Regions from separate parts of the Burkholderia sp. IDO3 genome, predicted to be linked through region 2. Evidence: riboswitches for the same ligand, from Rfam matches in the RefSeq annotation. Region 2 holds a riboswitch; the other holds the start of a gene.
The links. Region 2 has a riboswitch for thiamine pyrophosphate ahead of thiC (phosphomethylpyrimidine synthase ThiC). Riboswitches for the same ligand answer to the same signal wherever they lie in the genome.
Positions count from the first base shown of each region.

Region 1: another riboswitch for thiamine pyrophosphate. It lies ahead of DCN14_RS16125 (FAD-dependent oxidoreductase); the one in region 2 lies ahead of thiC (phosphomethylpyrimidine synthase ThiC).

Region 1 is NZ_CP028963.1:356,195-365,408, forward strand. Features, by position in the region: gene DCN14_RS16120 (ABC transporter ATP-binding protein/permease) at 1-1,240, opposite strand, end outside; TPP riboswitch at 1,509-1,632, shown strand; gene DCN14_RS16125 (FAD-dependent oxidoreductase) at 1,858-3,009, shown strand; gene thiS (sulfur carrier protein ThiS) at 3,043-3,240, shown strand; gene DCN14_RS16135 (thiazole synthase) at 3,279-4,094, shown strand; gene thiE (thiamine phosphate synthase) at 4,091-5,215, shown strand; gene DCN14_RS16145 (ABC transporter ATP-binding protein) at 5,300-6,121, shown strand; gene mlaE (lipid asymmetry maintenance ABC transporter permease subunit MlaE) at 6,118-6,885, shown strand; gene mlaD (outer membrane lipid asymmetry maintenance protein MlaD) at 6,910-7,470, shown strand; gene DCN14_RS16160 (VacJ family lipoprotein) at 7,503-8,453, shown strand; gene DCN14_RS16165 (ABC transporter substrate-binding protein) at 8,564-9,193, shown strand; gene DCN14_RS16170 (STAS domain-containing protein) at 9,190-9,214, shown strand, end outside.
Region 2 is NZ_CP028963.1:1,276,691-1,285,904, reverse strand. Features, by position in the region: gene DCN14_RS20545 (XRE family transcriptional regulator) at 1-65, shown strand, start outside; gene DCN14_RS20540 (molybdopterin-dependent oxidoreductase) at 125-913, opposite strand; gene DCN14_RS20535 (cytochrome b/b6 domain-containing protein) at 943-1,575, opposite strand; gene DCN14_RS20530 (pentapeptide MXKDX repeat protein) at 1,674-1,922, opposite strand; TPP riboswitch at 2,190-2,306, shown strand; gene thiC (phosphomethylpyrimidine synthase ThiC) at 2,431-4,362, shown strand; gene DCN14_RS20520 (glycine zipper 2TM domain-containing protein) at 4,605-4,817, shown strand; gene DCN14_RS20515 (hypothetical protein) at 5,040-5,288, shown strand; gene DCN14_RS20510 (DMT family transporter) at 5,421-6,347, shown strand; gene DCN14_RS20505 (EAL domain-containing protein) at 6,681-7,961, shown strand; gene arfB (alternative ribosome rescue aminoacyl-tRNA hydrolase ArfB) at 8,009-8,413, opposite strand; gene DCN14_RS20495 (AAA family ATPase) at 8,410-9,214, opposite strand, start outside.

The DNA.
Region 1 (9,214 bases), 920 kb from region 2:
AGCGCGAGCCGGGCTCGATCGTCACGTTGCCGATGTTCGCGAGCGCGTTGCCGTTCGGCAGCGCGAGCTTCAGCGACGACGTCGACAGCTTCGCGGCATCGACGTAGTGCAGGTTGATGCCGCCGTGTTCGGTCGCGGGCGACAGGCTTTCCTTCAGGTGCGACGTGCCCATCACGCGCTTGAATTCACGCAGACGGTTGACGGTGGCACGCCATTCGACGAGGGTCGAGTAACTGTTGATGAACCACGAGAACGAATCGCTGACGGTGCCGAACGCGGACGAGATCTGCATCAGCACGCCGAACGAGAACGCGCCCGCGAAATAGCGCGGCGCGGCGACGACGAGCGGGAAGATGATCGCGATCTGCCCGTAGAAGCTCAGCACGAACGTGAGGCGCTTCGTGTACTTCATCACGCGCCACCAGTTGTCTCGGATGCGCATGAAGAGGCTTTGCGCATTGCTCGTCTCGGTTTTCTCGCCGTCGTAGAACGCGATCTGCTCGGCGTTTTCGCGCACGCGAATCAGCCCGAAGCGGAAGTCGGCTTCGACGCGCTGCTGCTGGTAGTTGATCGACACGAGCGGATGGCCGACCTTCTGGATGATCAGCGAACCGATCACCGCGTACAGCGCGGCCGCCCACACCATGTAGCCGGGAATCGTGATCGGCGTCGCGCCGAGCGAGAGCGTCAGCGCGCCGGCGAGCGACCACAGGATCGTGATGAACGACACCAGCGTGACGACAGTCGACAGCAGGTCGAGCGACAGCGCGAGCGTCGTCGTCGCGAACGACTGGAGGTCGTCGGTGATCCGCTGGTCGGGGTTGTCGGCGAGGCGGTCGCGTTCGATCCGGTAGAACGCGCGATCGCCGAGCCACTGGCCGAGGAAGCGATCGGTGAGCCACTGGCGCCAGCGGAAGCCCAGCATCTGCCGCAGGTAGCGGCCGTACACCGCGAGGATGATGAAGCCGAACGCGAGCGCCGAGAACTGCATCAGCAGGCTCGGGAAGTCGTGGACGTCCTTCGACTGCAGCGCGTTGTAGAACTGCGCGTTCCACTTGTTCAGCTTGACGTTGATCCAGACCACGCAGAGGTTGATCGCGATGATCGTGATCAGCAAGCCCCACGCGATTTTCCATTCGGATGACACCCAGTAGGGCTTGATGAGGCTCCACGCGGATATCGGGCGCTCGTCCTGCGGCGCGTCGGAGGCGGAGCGGACGGGATCGATCGATTGGGTCATGTGCTTCCTGATGAGTAGCCGGCGCGCGGGCCGGGCGAAGCCGGGCGCGCGCCGCGATACGGCATGCCGGACGAGATGCCGACTGACGGCGGGCGCCCGGATGTTCGCCCGCGCGTCTTAAACGGCACTTAAGGCCGGCGGTGACGCGGCAACCGGCCGCTTGCGCGGCCGGCCTGCAGGCATTGTGCCAGAGCGGCCCGGCACGACGGCGAATTTGCCGCAAGGGGGACAGTTTGCGGCGCTTTCCGCTTTTATGGTCTAATGACCGACGACGAAACAGGGGTGCTTCGAGCGCGGCCGACGGGTAGTTCCGGGCAACGCGGCGAGGCTGAGAAAGACCCTTCGCACCCGATCCGGGTAATACCGGCGAGGGAAGTTTCTGATCCCGCCGGGCCGCGCTGGCCGCCATCCCACATGGTCAGCGCCCGAGTCCCGCCCGGCCGGCCTTTGCTGCCGGTTTCGTCCTTTTGGGTACGCGCATCGCGCGTTACGGAAGGAATGATGACCGCTCAATCTTCAGTCTTTTGCGCTGTTCCTGATTCACCGTCGTGTGCGTTGGCACGGGACGGTGCGTGTGCATTGGCGCTCGTTTCGCGCACCCGCGCGGAGGGCGCACGATGAACACCGGCGCTTCGAACGTTCACGATCGCCGGCCGGATTTCGCCGTGCTCGGCGGCGGCCTGGTCGGCCGCCTGATCGCATGGCGGCTCGCGGGCGACGGGCATCGCGTCGCGCTGTACGAGCGCGGCGGCCCGGACGGCGAGCAGTCGGCCGCGTGGATCGCGGCCGCGATGCTTGCGCCACTCGCCGAGGCGGCGAGCGCCGAACTGCTGATCACCGAGCTCGGCGCCGCGTCGCTCGCCCGCTGGCCGCGGTGGCTCGCGGAACTGCCCGAACCCGTGTTCTTCCAGCATCACGGCACGCTCGTCGTCTGGCACCACGCGGATCGCGCGGAGGCGCCGCTGTTCGAACGGCGCGTGCGCGCGAATGCGCCGGCCGAACTGTTCGACGGCGGCTTCGTCGCGCTGGCGGGGGCGCAGGTGGACGCGGCCGAACCCGCGCTGGCGGGCCGCTTCGCGCGCGGGCTGATGCTGCCGCGCGAAGGGCAGCTCGACAACCGGCAGGCGCTGCGCGCGCTGGCGGGGGGCCTCGCGCAGCGCGGCGTCGAGCTGCACTGGCACGCCGCGATTGACGACGCGAACCGGCCCGACGCGCATTTCACGATCGATTGCCGCGGGCTCGGCGCGAAGCCGGTGCTGCCCGCGCTGCGCGGCATCCGCGGCGAAGTCGCGCGCGTGCGTGCGCCCGGCATCGGGCTCACGCGGCCGGTGCGGCTGCTGCATCCGCGCTATCCGCTGTACATCGCGCCGAAGCAGGACGACCTGTACGTGATCGGCGCGACCGAAGTGGAGGGCGAGGACATGTCGCCCGTCAGCGTGCGCTCCGCGCTCGAACTGCTGAGCGCGGCATTCTCCGTGCACCCGGCGTTCGGCGAGGCGCGCATCCTCGAACTGAATGCGCAATGCCGTCCGACGCTGCCCGATCACCGCCCGGCGGTGATCTGGGACGGCGCGACGACGCTCGCCGTCAACGGCCTGTACCGGCACGGCTTCATGATCGCGCCGGAAGTCGCGCACGCGGCCGCCGGGTTCGCGCAAGCCGCGCTGGGCGGCGCGTTCGGCGGTGCCGACGCGTTTGCCGCGTGGCGCGACGCCGCGCGCTGGCCGACGCTCCTTCATCACCGCGACGACGTGCGCCAGCCGGCCTGACGCGCATCGTTCACCGAATTCGACCCGAGTCTCATGGATATCCAGATCAACCAACAGACGCTGACGCTGCCCGACGGCGCGACGGTGGCCGACGCGCTCGCCGCATTCGGCGCACGTCCGCCGTACGCGGTCGCGCTGAACGGCAATTTCGTCGCGCGCACGCAGCATGCGGCGCGTGCGCTCGCGGCGGGCGACAAGCTCGACGTGGTGCATCCCGTCGCGGGCGGCTGAGCGCCGCCGGTCCGTCCCCGCTCTTCCAGGAAAACGACATGACGTCCCACACTTCCGCCGACGCGCTGACGCTGTACGGCGAAACCTTCGCAAGCCGCGTGCTGCTCGGCACGTCGCGCTATCCGTCGCTGCAGTCGCTGTCCGATTCGATCGCCGCGTCGCGGCCCGGGATGGTGACGGTCGCGCTGCGCCGCCAGATGACGGGCGGTACGGCCGAGGCCGGCTTCTTCGACCTGCTCAAGCGCCACGCGGTGCCGCTGCTGCCGAACACGGCCGGCTGCCAGACCGTTGCCGAGGCGGTGACGACCGCGCACATGGCGCGCGAGGTGTTCGACACCGACTGGATCAAGCTCGAGCTGATCGGCGACGACTACACGCTGCAGCCCGACCCGGTCGGGCTGATCGAGGCGGCCGCGCAACTGGTCAAGGACGGTTTCAAGGTGCTGCCGTACTGTACCGAGGATCTCGTGATCGGCCGGCGCCTGCTCGACGTCGGCTGCGAGGCGCTGATGCCGTGGGGCGCGCCGATCGGCACGGGCAAGGGCGTCGTGAACCCGTACGGGCTGCGCGTGCTGCGCGAGCGGCTGCCTGACGTGCCGCTGATCGTCGACGCCGGGCTCGGCGTGCCGTCGCACGCGTGCCAGGTGATGGAGTGGGGCTTCGACGGCGTGCTGCTGAACACGGCCGTGTCGCAGGCCACGCACCCGGAAATCATGGCGCGCGCGTTCGCGCAGGGCGTCGAGGCCGGCCGTGCCGCTTACCTGGCCGGCCCGATGGATGCGCGCGAGACCGCGCACGCGAGCACGCCGGTCGTCGGGATGCCGTTCTGGCACCAGGACGGAGGCGGCGCATGAGCGCGCGATTCGCCGATGCGTTCTGGCCGCCGGCCGACGAGCTGGCCGAAGCGGCCGAACGGATTCGCGCCCGGCTCGGCGAGTGGCCGGGCGCCGCGGCGCCGTGGCGGCTTTGCATGGCGATGCCCGACGTGCCGGCCGATGGCGACGTGCTGATCGTGTCGGCCGGCGATCGTACCGCGCAGTCGCGCGCGTCGGCCGCGTCGCGCCCGGCGTCGCCGGACGCGGTTGCGATCGAATTCGACGAACGCGGCGCGGCGCTGCATGCCGCGGGTGTGCGCCACGCGCTCGACGCCGCGCATCCGCTCGCGGACGACTGGATCGCGGCGCTCGCCGCCTTCCTCGATTGCGGTTTCGCGCCGATCGACGCGCTGGTGCTCGCGCTGGCGTGGCGCGACGGCGACGAGGCGCGCGGCGCGGACGCGTGGCCGGTCGACACCGCGCGGTTCCCGCGCGTCGCCGGTCTGGCCGCCGCGCCGGCGCCGGCGTTCCCGCCATGCCCGCCGCAACTCGGCCTCTATCCGGTCGTACCGGATGCAGAATGGGTCGAGCGCGTGCTCGATTGCGGCGCGCGGACCGTGCAACTGCGCGTGAAAGACGCGAACCCCGATGCGTTGCGCCGGGAGATCGCGCGGGCGGTCGCCGCGGGGCGCCATTACCCCGATGCGCGCGTGTTCATCAACGATCACTGGCAGATCGCGGTAGAAGAGGGGGCGTACGGCGTACATCTGGGTCAGGAAGACCTCGAGACGGCCGATCTCGCCGCGATCGCGCGCGCCGGCCTGCGGCTCGGGCTGTCGAGTCACGGGTACTACGAAATGTTGCGGGCATTGCACGAGCGCCCGAGCTATCTCGCGCTCGGCCCGGTGTACGCGACCGCGACCAAGGCGGTCGCCGCACCGCCGCAGGGCCTGGCGCGGATTGCCCGCTACGCGCGCTTCGCGGGCGCGCGGGCGCCGCTCGTCGCGATCGGCGGCGTGGGGCTCGACACGTTGCCGGACGTACTCGCGACGGGCGTCGGCAGCGTGGCGGTGGTCAGTGCGGTGACGGGCGCGATCGATTATCGGGCAGCGATTGTTGCGTTGCAGCAATGTTTTGCCCGACAATTTGACAATCATTGACCGCGGGGCTTGGAGCGGCTTCACGACATCATTCCGAGGCAGGCCCTATAATTCGGCGTTCTGCGTAAAAGGACTGTCAGCTCCGTGAGCCCCACTCCTACCGAGACACTGCTGGAACTTCGCGACGTCGACTTTGGCTACGGCGACCGCCTCGTCCTGTCGAACCTGAACATGCGCTTCGGGCGCGGCCGGGTCGTCGCTGTCATGGGCGGGTCGGGTTGCGGCAAGACGACCGTGCTGCGCCTGATCGGCGGCCTGGTGCGCGCGCGCCGCGGCCAGGTGCTGTTCGGCGGCGCCGACGTCGGCGCGCAGACCCGCGAGGGTCTGTATGCGCTGCGCCGCAAGATGGGCATGCTGTTCCAGTTCGGTGCACTGTTTACCGACATGTCGGTGTTCGAGAACGTCGCGTTCGCGCTGCGCGAACACACCGATCTTCCCGAAGACCTGATCCGCGACCTCGTGCTGATGAAGCTGAACGCGGTCGGCCTGCGCGGCGCGCGCGACCTGATGCCGTCCGAGGTATCGGGCGGGATGGCGCGCCGCATCGCGCTCGCCCGCGCGATCGCGCTGGACCCGCAGCTCATCATGTACGACGAGCCGTTCGCCGGCCTCGACCCGATTTCGCTCGGCATCACCGCGAACCTGATCCGCACGCTGAACCAGGCGCTCGGCGCGACGTCGATCCTCGTCACGCACGACGTGCCGGAGTCGTTCGCGATCGCCGATTACGTGTACTTTCTCGCCAACGGCGGTGTGCTCGCGCAGGGCACGCCTGACGAGCTGCGCGCATCGACCGATCCGAGCGTGCGCCAGTTCATCGACGGCGCGCCGGACGGCCCGTACAAATTTCACTACACGAGCCCGCCGCTGGCAGCGGATTTCGGGCTCGGCGGAGGGCGCGCATGATCAGCGCGATCGGACGTTACGTCATCGGCGGCCTCGAGCGCGCGGGCTACGGCACGCGCCTGTTCGTGCGCCTCGTGCTGGAATTCTTCCCGCTGCTGCGCCGGCCGCGGCTCGTCACGAAGCAGATCCACTTTCTCGGCAACTATTCGTTCGTGATCATCGCCGTGTCGGGCCTGTTCGTCGGCTTCGTGCTCGGCCTGCAGGGCTACTACACGCTGAACCGCTACGGATCCGAGCAGGCGCTCGGGCTGCTGGTCGCGCTGTCGCTCGTGCGCGAGCTCGGCCCGGTCGTCACGGCGCTGCTGTTCGCGGGGCGCGCGGGCACGTCGCTCACCGCCGAGATCGGCCTGATGAAGGCCGGCGAGCAACTCACCGCGCTCGAGATGATGGCGGTGGACCCGATCAAGACGGTGATCGCGCCGCGCATGTGGGCCGGGATCATCGCGATGCCGCTGCTCGCGGCGATCTTCAACGCGGTCGGCGTGCTCGGCGGCTATTTCGTCGGGGTCGTGCTGATCGGCGTCGATCCGGGCGCGTTCTGGTCGCAGATGCAGGGCGGGGTCCAGGTCTGGGCCGACGTCGGCAACGGCGTGCTCAAGAGCATCGTGTTCGGGTTCGCCGTGACCTTCGTTGCGCTGTATCAAGGGTATGAAGCGAAGCCCACGCCCGAAGGCGTGTCGCGCGCGACGACCAAGACGGTCGTGTTCGCGTCGCTCGCCGTACTCGGCCTCGATTTCCTGCTGACCGCGCTGATGTTCAGCTAAGCCTCAGCCAAGCCAAATTTTGGGATGACGATGAAAAAGACTGCTCTCGACTTCTGGGTCGGCCTGTTCGTGGTGGTGGGCTTCCTTGCGGTGCTGTTCCTGGCGCTGAAGGTCGGCAACATGAGCTCGCTGTCGTTTCAGCCGACCTATTCGGTGAAGATGAAATTCGACAATATCGGCGGGCTGAAGCCGCGCGCGGCCGTGAAGAGCGCGGGCGTCGTGGTCGGCCGCGTGAAGACGATCGGCTTCGACACCAATACCTATCAGGCGCTGGTGACGATCGATATCGACGGCCAGTATCCGTTCCCGAAGGATTCGTCGGCGAAGATCCTGACGTCGGGCCTGCTCGGCGAGCAGTACATCGGCCTCGAGCCGGGCGGCGACACCGAAATGCTGAAGGCGGGCGATACGATCACGATGACGCAGTCGGCGATCGTGCTCGAGAACCTGATCGGCCAGTTCCTGTACAGCAAGGCAGCCGACGCGGGCGGCGCGAAGCCGGCGGCCGGCGCATCGGCCGCTCCGGCCGAGCCCGCACCGGTGGCGGTGCCGGCGTCCGCGGTGTCCGCTTCGGGCGCTCAATAACCACACGAGAGAAAGACAAGAGGGTAATGACCATGCAGACGATCCGCATCAGGCACGCCGCGCTTGCGGTTGCGGCAGTCGCCGCGTTGAGCGGCTGCGCGACCGTGCAGACGCCGACCAAGGGCGATCCGCTCGAAGGCTTCAACCGGACGATGTACAAGTTCAACGATACGGTCGACACGTACGCGTTGAAGCCGGTCGCGAAGGGCTATCAATACGTGGTGCCGCAGCCGGTGCGCGAGAGCGTGACGAACTTCTTCTCGAACATCGGCGACGTCTACATCGCGGCGAACAACATCGTGCAGCTGCGGATCGCGGACGGCGTCGGCGACATCATGCGCGTCGTGATCAATACGGTGTTCGGCGTCGGCGGCCTGTTCGACGTCGCGACGATCGCGAAGCTGCCGAAGCACACGGCCGACTTCGGGATCACGATGGGCCGCTACGGCATGCCGTCGGGTCCGTATCTCGTGCTGCCGCTGCTCGGCCCGAGCACGCTGCGCGACACGGCGGGCCTCGGCGTCGACTACGTCGGCAACCCGCTGACCTACGTGAAGCCGGACGGCCTGAGCTGGGGCCTGTTCGGCGTGAACCTCGTCAACGCGCGCGCGAACCTGCTCGGTGCGGGCGATGTGCTGGATGCCGCGGCGCTCGACAAGTATTCGTTCGTGCGCAACGCGTACCTGCAGCGCCGCCAGATGCTGATCGACAACGCGCGCGGCGAGGCCGCCACGACGTCGGGCAACGATGCGCTGCCGAAGTACGACCTGCCGGACGACGGCGCGGCACCGGCGGCCGGTACCGCGGGCGCGGCGGCAGTGAGCGGCGCGACCGCGCCGGCCGGCGCATCGGGCGCGGCGGTTGCGGCACCGGCTTCGGGTCCGGCCGTAGCGCCGAACCCGGCCAGCGCGACGACCGTGCCGCCGATGCAGGTGGCGCCGCCGTCGCCGGGCGGCCTGCATCTGCCGAACATCCGGTTCTGAGCGGATACATTCGTTACAGCCGGAAACGATTCAGTCGGTGGCGCGCGCGAACTTGCGCGTAAGCTACCGGCTCCAACCTCCGCATCGACTCATTCATGCAGGTCACTATGATGAAAAAACTGTTCCTGATCCCCGTTTTCGCGGCGCTGTTCTCGTTCGGCAGCGCAGCTCACGCGCAAGTCGACCAGTCGAACCCGCAGGCGCTGATCAAGACGGCGACGCAGCAAGTGCTCGACGAAGTCAAGCAGCAGACGATCAAGCAGGGCGATACGAACCGCATCATCACGATCGTCAACAAGGACATCCTGCCGTACACCGATTTCCGCCGCACCACGCAGCTCGCGATGGGCCGCAACTGGCGCACGGCGTCGGCCGAACAGCAGCAGCAGATTCAGGAGCAGTTCAAGCTGCTGCTGATCCGCACGTATTCGGGCGCGCTCGCGCAGCTGAAGCCGGACCAGCAGATCCAGTACCCGCCGTTCCGTGCCGATCCGGCCGATACCGACGTCGTGGTGAAGACGGTCGCGATGAACAACGGTCAGCCGGTGCAGATCGACTACCGCCTGTACAAGTCGGCCAACGGCTGGAAGGTCTATGACCTGAACGTGCTCGGCGCGTGGCTGATCCAGACGTACCAGCAGCAGTTCAACGAGAAGATCCAGCAAAGCGGCGTGGACGGCCTGATCAAGTTCCTGACGCAGCGCAACCAGGAACTTGCCGCCGGCAAGCAGGCGTCGTGAGCGGCTTCGCAGCCGGCTCCT
Region 2 (9,214 bases):
CGCTCGTGAACATGGCGGCGGCGGTCGGCCTGCGCGTCGATCTGCAGGTGCGTGAATCCGCGTAACACAGCGCGTAACGCACCGCGCAGCACGACGGTGGGCACATGCAGGCGCGCTCCGCCGCTCACGATCCGCCGAACCAGTTGTACCCCTGATCGACCCAGTAGCCGCCCGGGTAAGTGTCTGTCACGAAGATTTCCATGATGTGCTTCGGATTCTTGTAGCCGAGCTTGGTCGGCATCCGCAGCTTCATCGGAAAGCCGAATTCGGGCGGCAGGCGATGGCCGTCGTAGTCGAATGCGAGCAGCGTCTGCGGATGCAGCGCGGTCGGCATGTCGATGCTTTCGTAGTAATCGTCCGCGCATTTGAAGCCGACGTATTTCGCGTGCGTATCGGCGCCGGCGCGGGCCAGAAACGCGCCGAACGGCGTGCCGCCCCAGCGGCCGATCGCGCTCCACCCTTCCACGCAGATGTGCCGCGTGATCTGCTCCGCGTGCGGCAGCGCATACAGCTCGTCGAGCGTCCACACGCGCTTGCCCGTCACGCGGCCCGACAGCACGAGCCGGTACGTCGATGCGTCGACGTACGGCACGTCGTCGATGCCGTAATACGCATTGAACGGGAACGGCCGCGTGATGTCGGCTTCGGTGTAGGTCGGCGCGAGCCGGTCGCCGCTGAACAGCCAGGCCTGCACGCGGTCGTTCAGCCGCGATACCCGCTCGAGAAACGTGTTGACCGACGCGTCGTCCTGCAGCGTGCAGCCAGTCAGCATCGTCAGCCCGCCCAGCGTCAGGACGCGGCGATTGAACAGCCGCCGCGACGGCATCTCCAGCTCGCGGCGCACGTCGAGTTCGAGCGACTTGCGGTCGAGCGTCCAGCGCGAACCGTCGCGCCTGTATTCGGAATCCGACATGATGATTTCCTTCACCCGGAGTTGACCGGTCAGCGCCCGCGCAGCATCGCGAGCAGCGAGCGCGGCACCAGCAGCGCCATCGCGACGTGCACGACGACGAACGCGACGAGCAGCGACATCGCCCAGAAATGCACGACGCGCGCGTTGTCGTAACCGCCGAACAGTTCGCGCAGCAGCGGAAACTGCACCGACTTCCAGATCGTCAGCCCGGACAGCACCAGCACGATCAGATCGACGATCGCGACCAGGTACGCGGCACGCTGCACCGCGTTGTAGACGCTCAAATCGTCGTGCGCGAGCCGGCCGCGCAACGCGGCGCGCACATCGCGCCACACCGACGCCGGCGTGACGGGCAGCATCTTGCGCGCGAGGCGTCCGGTCGCGATCGACATCGTCAGGTAGAACAGCCCGTTGAAGACGAGCAGCCACATCGCCGCGAAATGCCATTGCAGCGCGCCGCCGAGCCAGCCGCCGAGCGTGATGCCGTGCGGAAACACGAACGGCGGATAGATCGGCGACGCATCGTAGATGCGCCAGCCGGACAGCGCCATCAGGATGGCCGCGAGCGCGTTGAGCCAGTGGCTCGCGCGCACCCACGGCGGATGGATCGGACGCACGGGCGGCGCGGCGGCCGCGCGGCCGTTGGCGGGAACGGTTTGCATGATGAGGACTCCCGGAACGCGTCGACGAGACGAGACAAAACGAAACGCGGGCGGCCGTCGTCCAGCACACGCGCCGGCCGCGCCGCTGCCCGGTTTCGTCAGTTCGACGGCGCCATCTTGTCGCCCGACGACTTGCCCATCGCGTCCTTCTTCATCGCGTCGTGCTTCTTCATGCCGTGCTTCTTCATCGCATCGTGGCCCATGGCATCCTTCGCCATCGTGTCGTGGCCCATCGCGTCCTTCGACATCGACGAACCGTTTTGCGACATCGCGTCGTTCTGCGCATACGCGCCCGTTGCAAGCGTGGCGAAAGCAGCGACGCAGGCGGCGATCAGTACCTTTTTCATGACATCTATCCAGAACATGGGTTTAAGGAGCCGAATAGACGGACGACGTCGCGGGAAATGACAGCCGCTGCGAAATTTTTTCGAGGCCGCGCGAAGGCGCGCCATGTTGCACCGCTTCGCCGCTGCCGGCCGAGCCAGGGGGCCGTGCGACGGCGGCGCGCGCCGCCACTTCGACGGGCCGTCGCACCACCCGCCATGCTGCGGCCGCACGGGGCAGCCGATCCGCTCCCGGTTGAAACCGCCGCGAAGCCGGTGTATCGTGTGCCCTTGCTAACGCGGGGGTCCTGCAATGCGCTCGGTCAAACAACCGGCATTGCGGGTGAGAAATACCCTTTGAACCTGATCTGGATAATGCCAGCGCAGGGAAGCGTACGGATTTCGCCGCCATCCTTCTGACGAAATCCGCCGCCTCACCAAACCTCGTCTCCTGCTTAGCTCGAGCCCCACATTCGTCAAGGGCTCCGGGCAAGCGCCGAAGCGCCTGTCCGGCGCTCACACAGGAGATTGCATGAACGCCAATCCGAAGTTTCTGTCTGCCGACGCCCACGTCGACGCCGCTGCCGTCGCGCCGCTGCCCAACTCGCGCAAGGTTTATGTAACCGGCTCGCAGCCCGACATCCGCGTGCCGATGCGCGAAATCACGCAGGCCGACACACCGACCGGCTTCGGCGGCGAAAAGAATCCGCCGATCTACGTGTACGACACGTCGGGCCCCTACACCGATCCGGACGCGAAGATCGACATCCGCGCGGGTCTGCCCGCGCTGCGCCAGGACTGGATCGAAGCGCGCGGCGACACCGAAGTGCTCTCCGGCCTGTCGAGCCAGTACGGCCTCGAGCGCGCGGCCGACCCGGCCACCGCCGACCTGCGGTTCCCGGGCCTGCACCGCAACCCGCGCCGCGCACAGGCCGGCAAGAACGTCACGCAGATGCACTACGCGCGCCAAGGCATCATCACGCCGGAAATGGAATACATCGCGATCCGCGAGAACCAGCGTCGCGCCGAGTACATCGAGAGCCTGAAGTCGAGCGGCCCGAACGGCGAGAAGCTCGCCGCGATGATGGGTCGCCAGCATCCGGGCCAAGCGTTCGGCGCCGCGGCCTTCGGGGCGAACGCGCTGGCCGAGATCACGCCGGAATTCGTGCGCGACGAAATCGCACGCGGCCGCGCGATCATCCCCGCGAACATCAACCACCCGGAATCCGAGCCGATGATCATCGGCCGCAACTTCCTCGTGAAGATCAACGCGAACATCGGCAACTCGGCCGTCACGTCGTCGATCGGCGAGGAAGTCGACAAGATGACGTGGGCGATCCGCTGGGGCGGCGACACGGTGATGGATCTGTCGACCGGCAAGCACATCCATGAAACGCGCGAGTGGATCATCCGCAACAGCCCGGTGCCGATCGGTACGGTGCCGATCTACCAGGCGCTGGAAAAGGTCAACGGCAAGGCCGAGGATCTCACCTGGGAAATCTTCCGCGACACGCTGATCGAGCAGGCCGAGCAAGGCGTCGACTACTTCACGATCCACGCCGGCGTGCGCCTGCAGTACGTGCCGCTCACCGCGAACCGGATGACGGGCATCGTGTCGCGCGGCGGCTCGATCATGGCGAAGTGGTGCCTCGCGCATCACAAGGAAAGCTTCCTGTACGAACACTTCGAAGAGATCTGCGAGATCATGAAGGCGTACGACGTGAGCTTCTCGCTCGGCGACGGCCTGCGCCCCGGCTCGATCTACGACGCGAACGACGAAGCGCAGCTCGGCGAGCTGAAGACGCTCGGCGAACTCACGCAGATCGCGTGGAAGCACGACGTGCAGGTGATGATCGAAGGCCCCGGCCACGTGCCGATGCAACTGATCAAGGAGAACATGGATCTCCAGCTCGACTGGTGCAAGGAAGCGCCGTTCTACACGCTCGGGCCGCTGACCACCGACATCGCACCGGGCTACGACCACATCACGTCGGGCATCGGCGCCGCGATGATCGGCTGGTTCGGCACCGCGATGCTCTGCTACGTGACGCCGAAGGAGCACCTCGGGCTGCCGAACAAGGACGACGTGAAGGAAGGGATCATCACGTACAAGCTCGCCGCGCACGCCGCCGACCTCGCCAAGGGCCACCCTGGCGCGCAGGTACGCGACAACGCGCTGTCGAAGGCGCGTTTCGAGTTCCGCTGGGAAGACCAGTTCAACATCGGCCTGGATCCGGACAAGGCTCGCGAATTCCACGACGAGACGCTGCCGAAGGATTCGGCGAAGGTCGCCCACTTCTGCTCGATGTGCGGCCCGCACTTCTGCTCGATGAAGATCACGCAGGACGTGCGTGAGTTCGCGGCGCAGCAAGGCGTGTCGGAAACCGAAGCACTGAAGAAGGGGATGGAAGTCAAGGCGGTCGAGTTCGTGAAGACCGGCTCCGAGATCTATCACCGTCAATAAGCGTTCGCGGCGGTCCGTACGGACCGCATCGCACCGCGCAAAGCCCGCTTTCGAGCGGGCTTTTTTGCGTCCCGGCGGCGCACGCCGCGTGCCTGCCGACCCAAACGAAACAAATGATTACGAAACCGCCGGAGCCTTAACAAGTCCTTACAGCGCCGTCGGGAGACGGCGGGTAGATTGGGTGCATGCGCGGCCGCCAGTCGGTCGTGCGCCCTCCGTTCACTACCACAAGGACAACGATCATGAATACGATTCGGCGTTTTGGGGTATGCGCGCTGCTCGTCGCGACGGTGGCCAGCCTGTCGGCCTGCGATTCGATGTCACGACGTCAGCGCGATACGGCCATCGGCGCGGGCGTCGGCGGCGTGGCCGGCGCGGCGATCGGCGGCAGTGCGCTGTCGACGCTGGGCGGCGCGGCGGCCGGCGGCATCATCGGTAACCAGGTCGGCAAGTAACTGCCCCGGTATCCCGCCCCTCGCCGCGCGACACGCGGCGCGGCTCGGGCAGACGGCGTTTCCGCGGTGCGGAAGCGCCGTTTTTGCATGTGGCGCCCGGATTGCCGCGCGGCCGGCGCCGGCGCGTGCGGAAATGATCCGTTACCGTTTTGCGCCCCGCGTCATCGCCGCGCGGCCTAAGCTTAAGCATCTGCCGATTGCCGGCCCCGCCGGAGAGAGATCATGACCAGGACCTTCGTCGCCGCGGCGCTCGCGTGCGCGACACTCGCCGGCTGCTATTACCCGTATGGCTACTATCCGCCCGGCTATTACGCGGCGGCGCCCGCCCAGCCGGCGCCCGCGTATGTCGACCCCGGCCCCGCGTACTACTATCCGGCGCCGGCCTATGCGCCGGCATGGGGCGGCTATTGGGGCCCGGCGATGTCGCTGAACTTCGGTTTCGGCGGACACGGCGGCTGGCACCATCACTGAGCGCGTCCGGCTCGCCTGCGCGGCCCGCGGCGGGCATTTCCTGTTTCTTGCCGTTTCATCCGGTCGTGAAACGACGGTGCGGTAACGCGGTGTAAGATTCATCGCATCCCGTCCCCTCGCCCTTCACGACCGATGTCTCCCAAGAACGCCTTTCTGCTCGCCATTCTCGCCGCCCTGTGGGGCGCGTCGTTCCTGTTCATCCGGATCGGCGTCGCTGAATTCGGCGTCGCCCCGTTGATGGCTCTGCGGGTGGGCATCGGCGCGCTGTTCCTGATCGGCCTCGCGCTGACCCGTTTCAAGCCGGCCGAACTCGCCGCTCGGCTGCGCCAGCACGCGGTGCCATTGTTCGTCGTCGGCGTACTGAACTCGGGTGCGCCGTTCTGCCTGTTCGCCTATGCCGAACTGACGCTGTCGGCCGGCGTGACGTCGGTGATCAACGCGACAGCCCCGCTGTGGGGCGCGCTCGTCGCCTATGTGTGGCTGAAGGACACGCTGTCGCTGCCGCGCACGCTCGGCCTCGTGATCGGCTTTGCCGGCGTGCTCACGCTCGTGTGGAACCAGATCGCGAACGCGCACGGCAGCACCGGCGCCAGCGCAACCGCGCTTGCGGCCGCCGCCGCGCTGGGCGCGACGCTGCTGTACGGGATCGCGGCCAACTACACGAAGCGCAAGCTCACCGGCGTCGACCCGCTCGTCAACGCGACCGGCAGCATGATCGGCTCGACCGTGCTGCTGCTGCCGTTCGCGATCGCGACCTGGCCGGCCGCGACGGTCAGCGCGCACGCATGGGGCGCCGTGCTCGCGCTCGGCATCGCATGTACGGGTATCGCGTATTTCATCTACTTCTTTCTGATCTCGCATATCGGGCCGTCCCGCGCGATTACCGTCACGTTCGTGATTCCCGTGTTCGGCCTGCTGTGGGGCGCGCTGTTCCTCGGCGAGCGCGTGTCGATCGTGATGATCGAAGGCTGCGCGATCGTGCTGGTCGGCACCGCGCTCGCGACCGGCGCGATCAAGCGGATTCCCGGCCTGCGCACGCGCGGCGGCAAAGCGGCCTGAGCCGCGCGAGCGGCGGCCCCGCCGCTGGTCGCCAGATTCCCCGCGACCGCGCTGTCGATCGACGGCCGCGCACGGTCGCGCGGCCATCCGGCGTTCCGGCGCTATCTTCGTTCGACTTCGTTGTTCTCGCGCAATGGCACCGGCACGGCGCCTGTTTAGCGTTTGCGTCTGGAGTTACCCTGATACGCGAATCGCCCCGTTCCCATTACACTCGGAATACTCATCCGCAGAAGGCGGTTACGATGCACCACGTTCTTTCGCGTCCACCTGCGCGTGCGACTGCTTCAACGTGGCGGCACGATACCGCCCCCCCGTTCGCCGGGCACCGTTGACATGAAGCCCCCTCGCGACCTCTCGCTCAATTCCCTGCTCGAACGCCTCAAGCCAACCCCGAGCGGCTGGCTCGCTACTTATCGCAACACGACGCTGCGCAGCGTGTTCCAACCGGTGCTGTCGATCACGCACAAGCGCGTGGTCGGTTACGAAGCGCTGCTGCGCGTCGTGGATACGGACGGCACGCTGCTCTCGCCGATCGCGCTGTTCGACAGGACACGCGCCGACGCCGACGCGCTGCTGCTCGACCGGCTCGCCCGCTGCCTGCATACGGCCAATTTCGTCTCGCAAGGCATCGGCGACGGCTGGCTGTTCCTGAACGTGACGCCGCGCGTGCTCGATTCGGGCCTCGTGCAGCGCGAATTCGTCGAGGCGCTGTGCCGGCATTTCGCGCTGCCGCCGAACCGCATCGTGCTGGAAGTCGTCGAACAGCCGGCACGCGACGAAGCCGCGCTCGCGCGCACGATCGACATGATCCAGCATCGCGACTTCCTGATCGCGATCGACGATTTCGGCACCGGATTCTCGAATTTCGACCGCGTGTGGCGCGCACGACCCGATATCGTCAAGCTCGACCGTTCGCTCGTCGAGCGCGCGACGTGGTCGACCGACGATCGCCGCATCATGCATCACCTCGTGTCGATGCTCCATCAGGCCGGCGCGATGGTGCTCGCCGAGGGCGTCGAAAGCGACGACGCGCTGCAGGCGCTGATGGAGGCCGACATCGATTTCGTCCAGGGCTTCCAGTTCGGCCAGCCCGATGCGTCGATCGCACACGCGAGCGCCGCGGCGCCCGCGATGCTCGACGCCGCGTGGCAACGCTTCATCGCTCACCGGCATACGCCGGTGGTCGCCGAACAACCGGGTTTCGACGCCATCGAGCGGCTCGTGCTTGCCGGGGCGGCCACATTCTCGGCGAGCGGCAACCTGAACGATGCCGCGCAGCGCGTGTTTGCCGTGCCGGCCGCGCGACGCGTGTTCGTCACGGACGAGATCGGCGAGCAGTTCCTGCCGTCGATCGGCGCGCGCCCGGAAGACGGCCACGCGAGCGCGACCCGCCTTTCGCCGCTGTTTCCGGAAACCCACAGCAACTGGTCGCGACGGCCTTACTTCCAGCGCGCGATCGCCGCGCCGGGGCGCGTCGCGCTGATGGGCCCGCACTTCTCGCTGACGGAAGGCCGCGACTGCTACACGGCGGCGGTCGCGATTCGCGCGCAGAACCGCCTCGTCGTGTTCTGCGTCGATTTCGTGCTCGATAGCGCGGGAACCGTGATGCGGTAACGGCGCGCGGCAGTTCTCTGCCGCGCGCCGCGTCTACCGCGCTTTCGTCAGTCGACGATCTTTCCTCGTCCCGACTTCACCGCGCTGCGGCGCGACTTGTGTTCGAGCCGCCGCTCCTTCGAGGCACGCGTCGGCCGCGTCGCGACCCGTGCGCGCGGCGTGAACGCGACGCTGCCGATCAGCGCGTCGAGCCGCGCGAGCGCCGCATCGCGGTTTTTCTCCTGGGTACGGTATTCCTGCGACTTGATCACGACGATGCCGTCGCGCGTGATGCGCTGGTCGGACAGCGCGAGCAGCCGCTCCTTGATGACGGGCGGCAGCGACGACGCGCGGATGTCGAACCGCAGGTGAATCGCGCTCGACACCTTGTTGACGTTCTGCCCGCCGGCCCCCTGCGCGCGCACGGCCGTCCACTCGACTTCGGCCGGATCGAGCGTATAGCGGATCATCATCGCTGCGTCTCCTTGCTGCGGCGCGCAAGCGCCTCGTCGACGCGCGCCGCGAGCCCCGAATCGCGTTGCGTGCGGGTCGCGACCGCCTGCGCCAGCACGCGCCGCGGGCCGATCACCTGCACTCGCGCCCGGGCGCGCGTGACGGCCGTATAGACGAGTTCGCGCGTGAGCACGCGGCCGAACGACGCCGGCAGCACGAGCGCGGCCTCGTCGAATTCCGAACCCTGCGATTTGTGGACGGTGAGCGCGAATGCCGTTTCGTGCGGCGGCAGCGCCGCGGGCGACACCGCGCGCGCGGTGCCGTCCGCGCGGCGGAACCACACGCGCAACACGCCATGCGCGTCCGGCAACGCGATGCCGATGTCGCCGTTGAACAACCCGAGCGCATAGTCGTTGCGCGTCACCATGATCGGCCGCCCGGTAAACCAGTGGGCACCGACCGCAAGCGGCACGCGCGCCGCGTGACGCACATGCGCGGCCACGAGCGCATTGACGTGCTCGGCGCCGCGCGAACCGGTGCGCGTCGCGCACAGGATCCGGAACCGGTTGAGCGCATCGAACAGCGGCAGCGGATCGGGCACCGGTGCCGCGAGCGCGACGCGCAGCGCATCGAGGTATGCGCCGAACCGGCGCGCGAGCCGTTCGACCGTCGACGGTGCCAGCGTATCGCCCGCATCGTCGTGAAACGACGCGGCGGCCGTATCGTCCGTCGGCAACGCGTCGAGCGCGGCCTGCACGTCGCCACGGCGAATCGCCAGCGACAGCCGGCCGATCGGCGAATCGAGACCGAATCGGTAATTG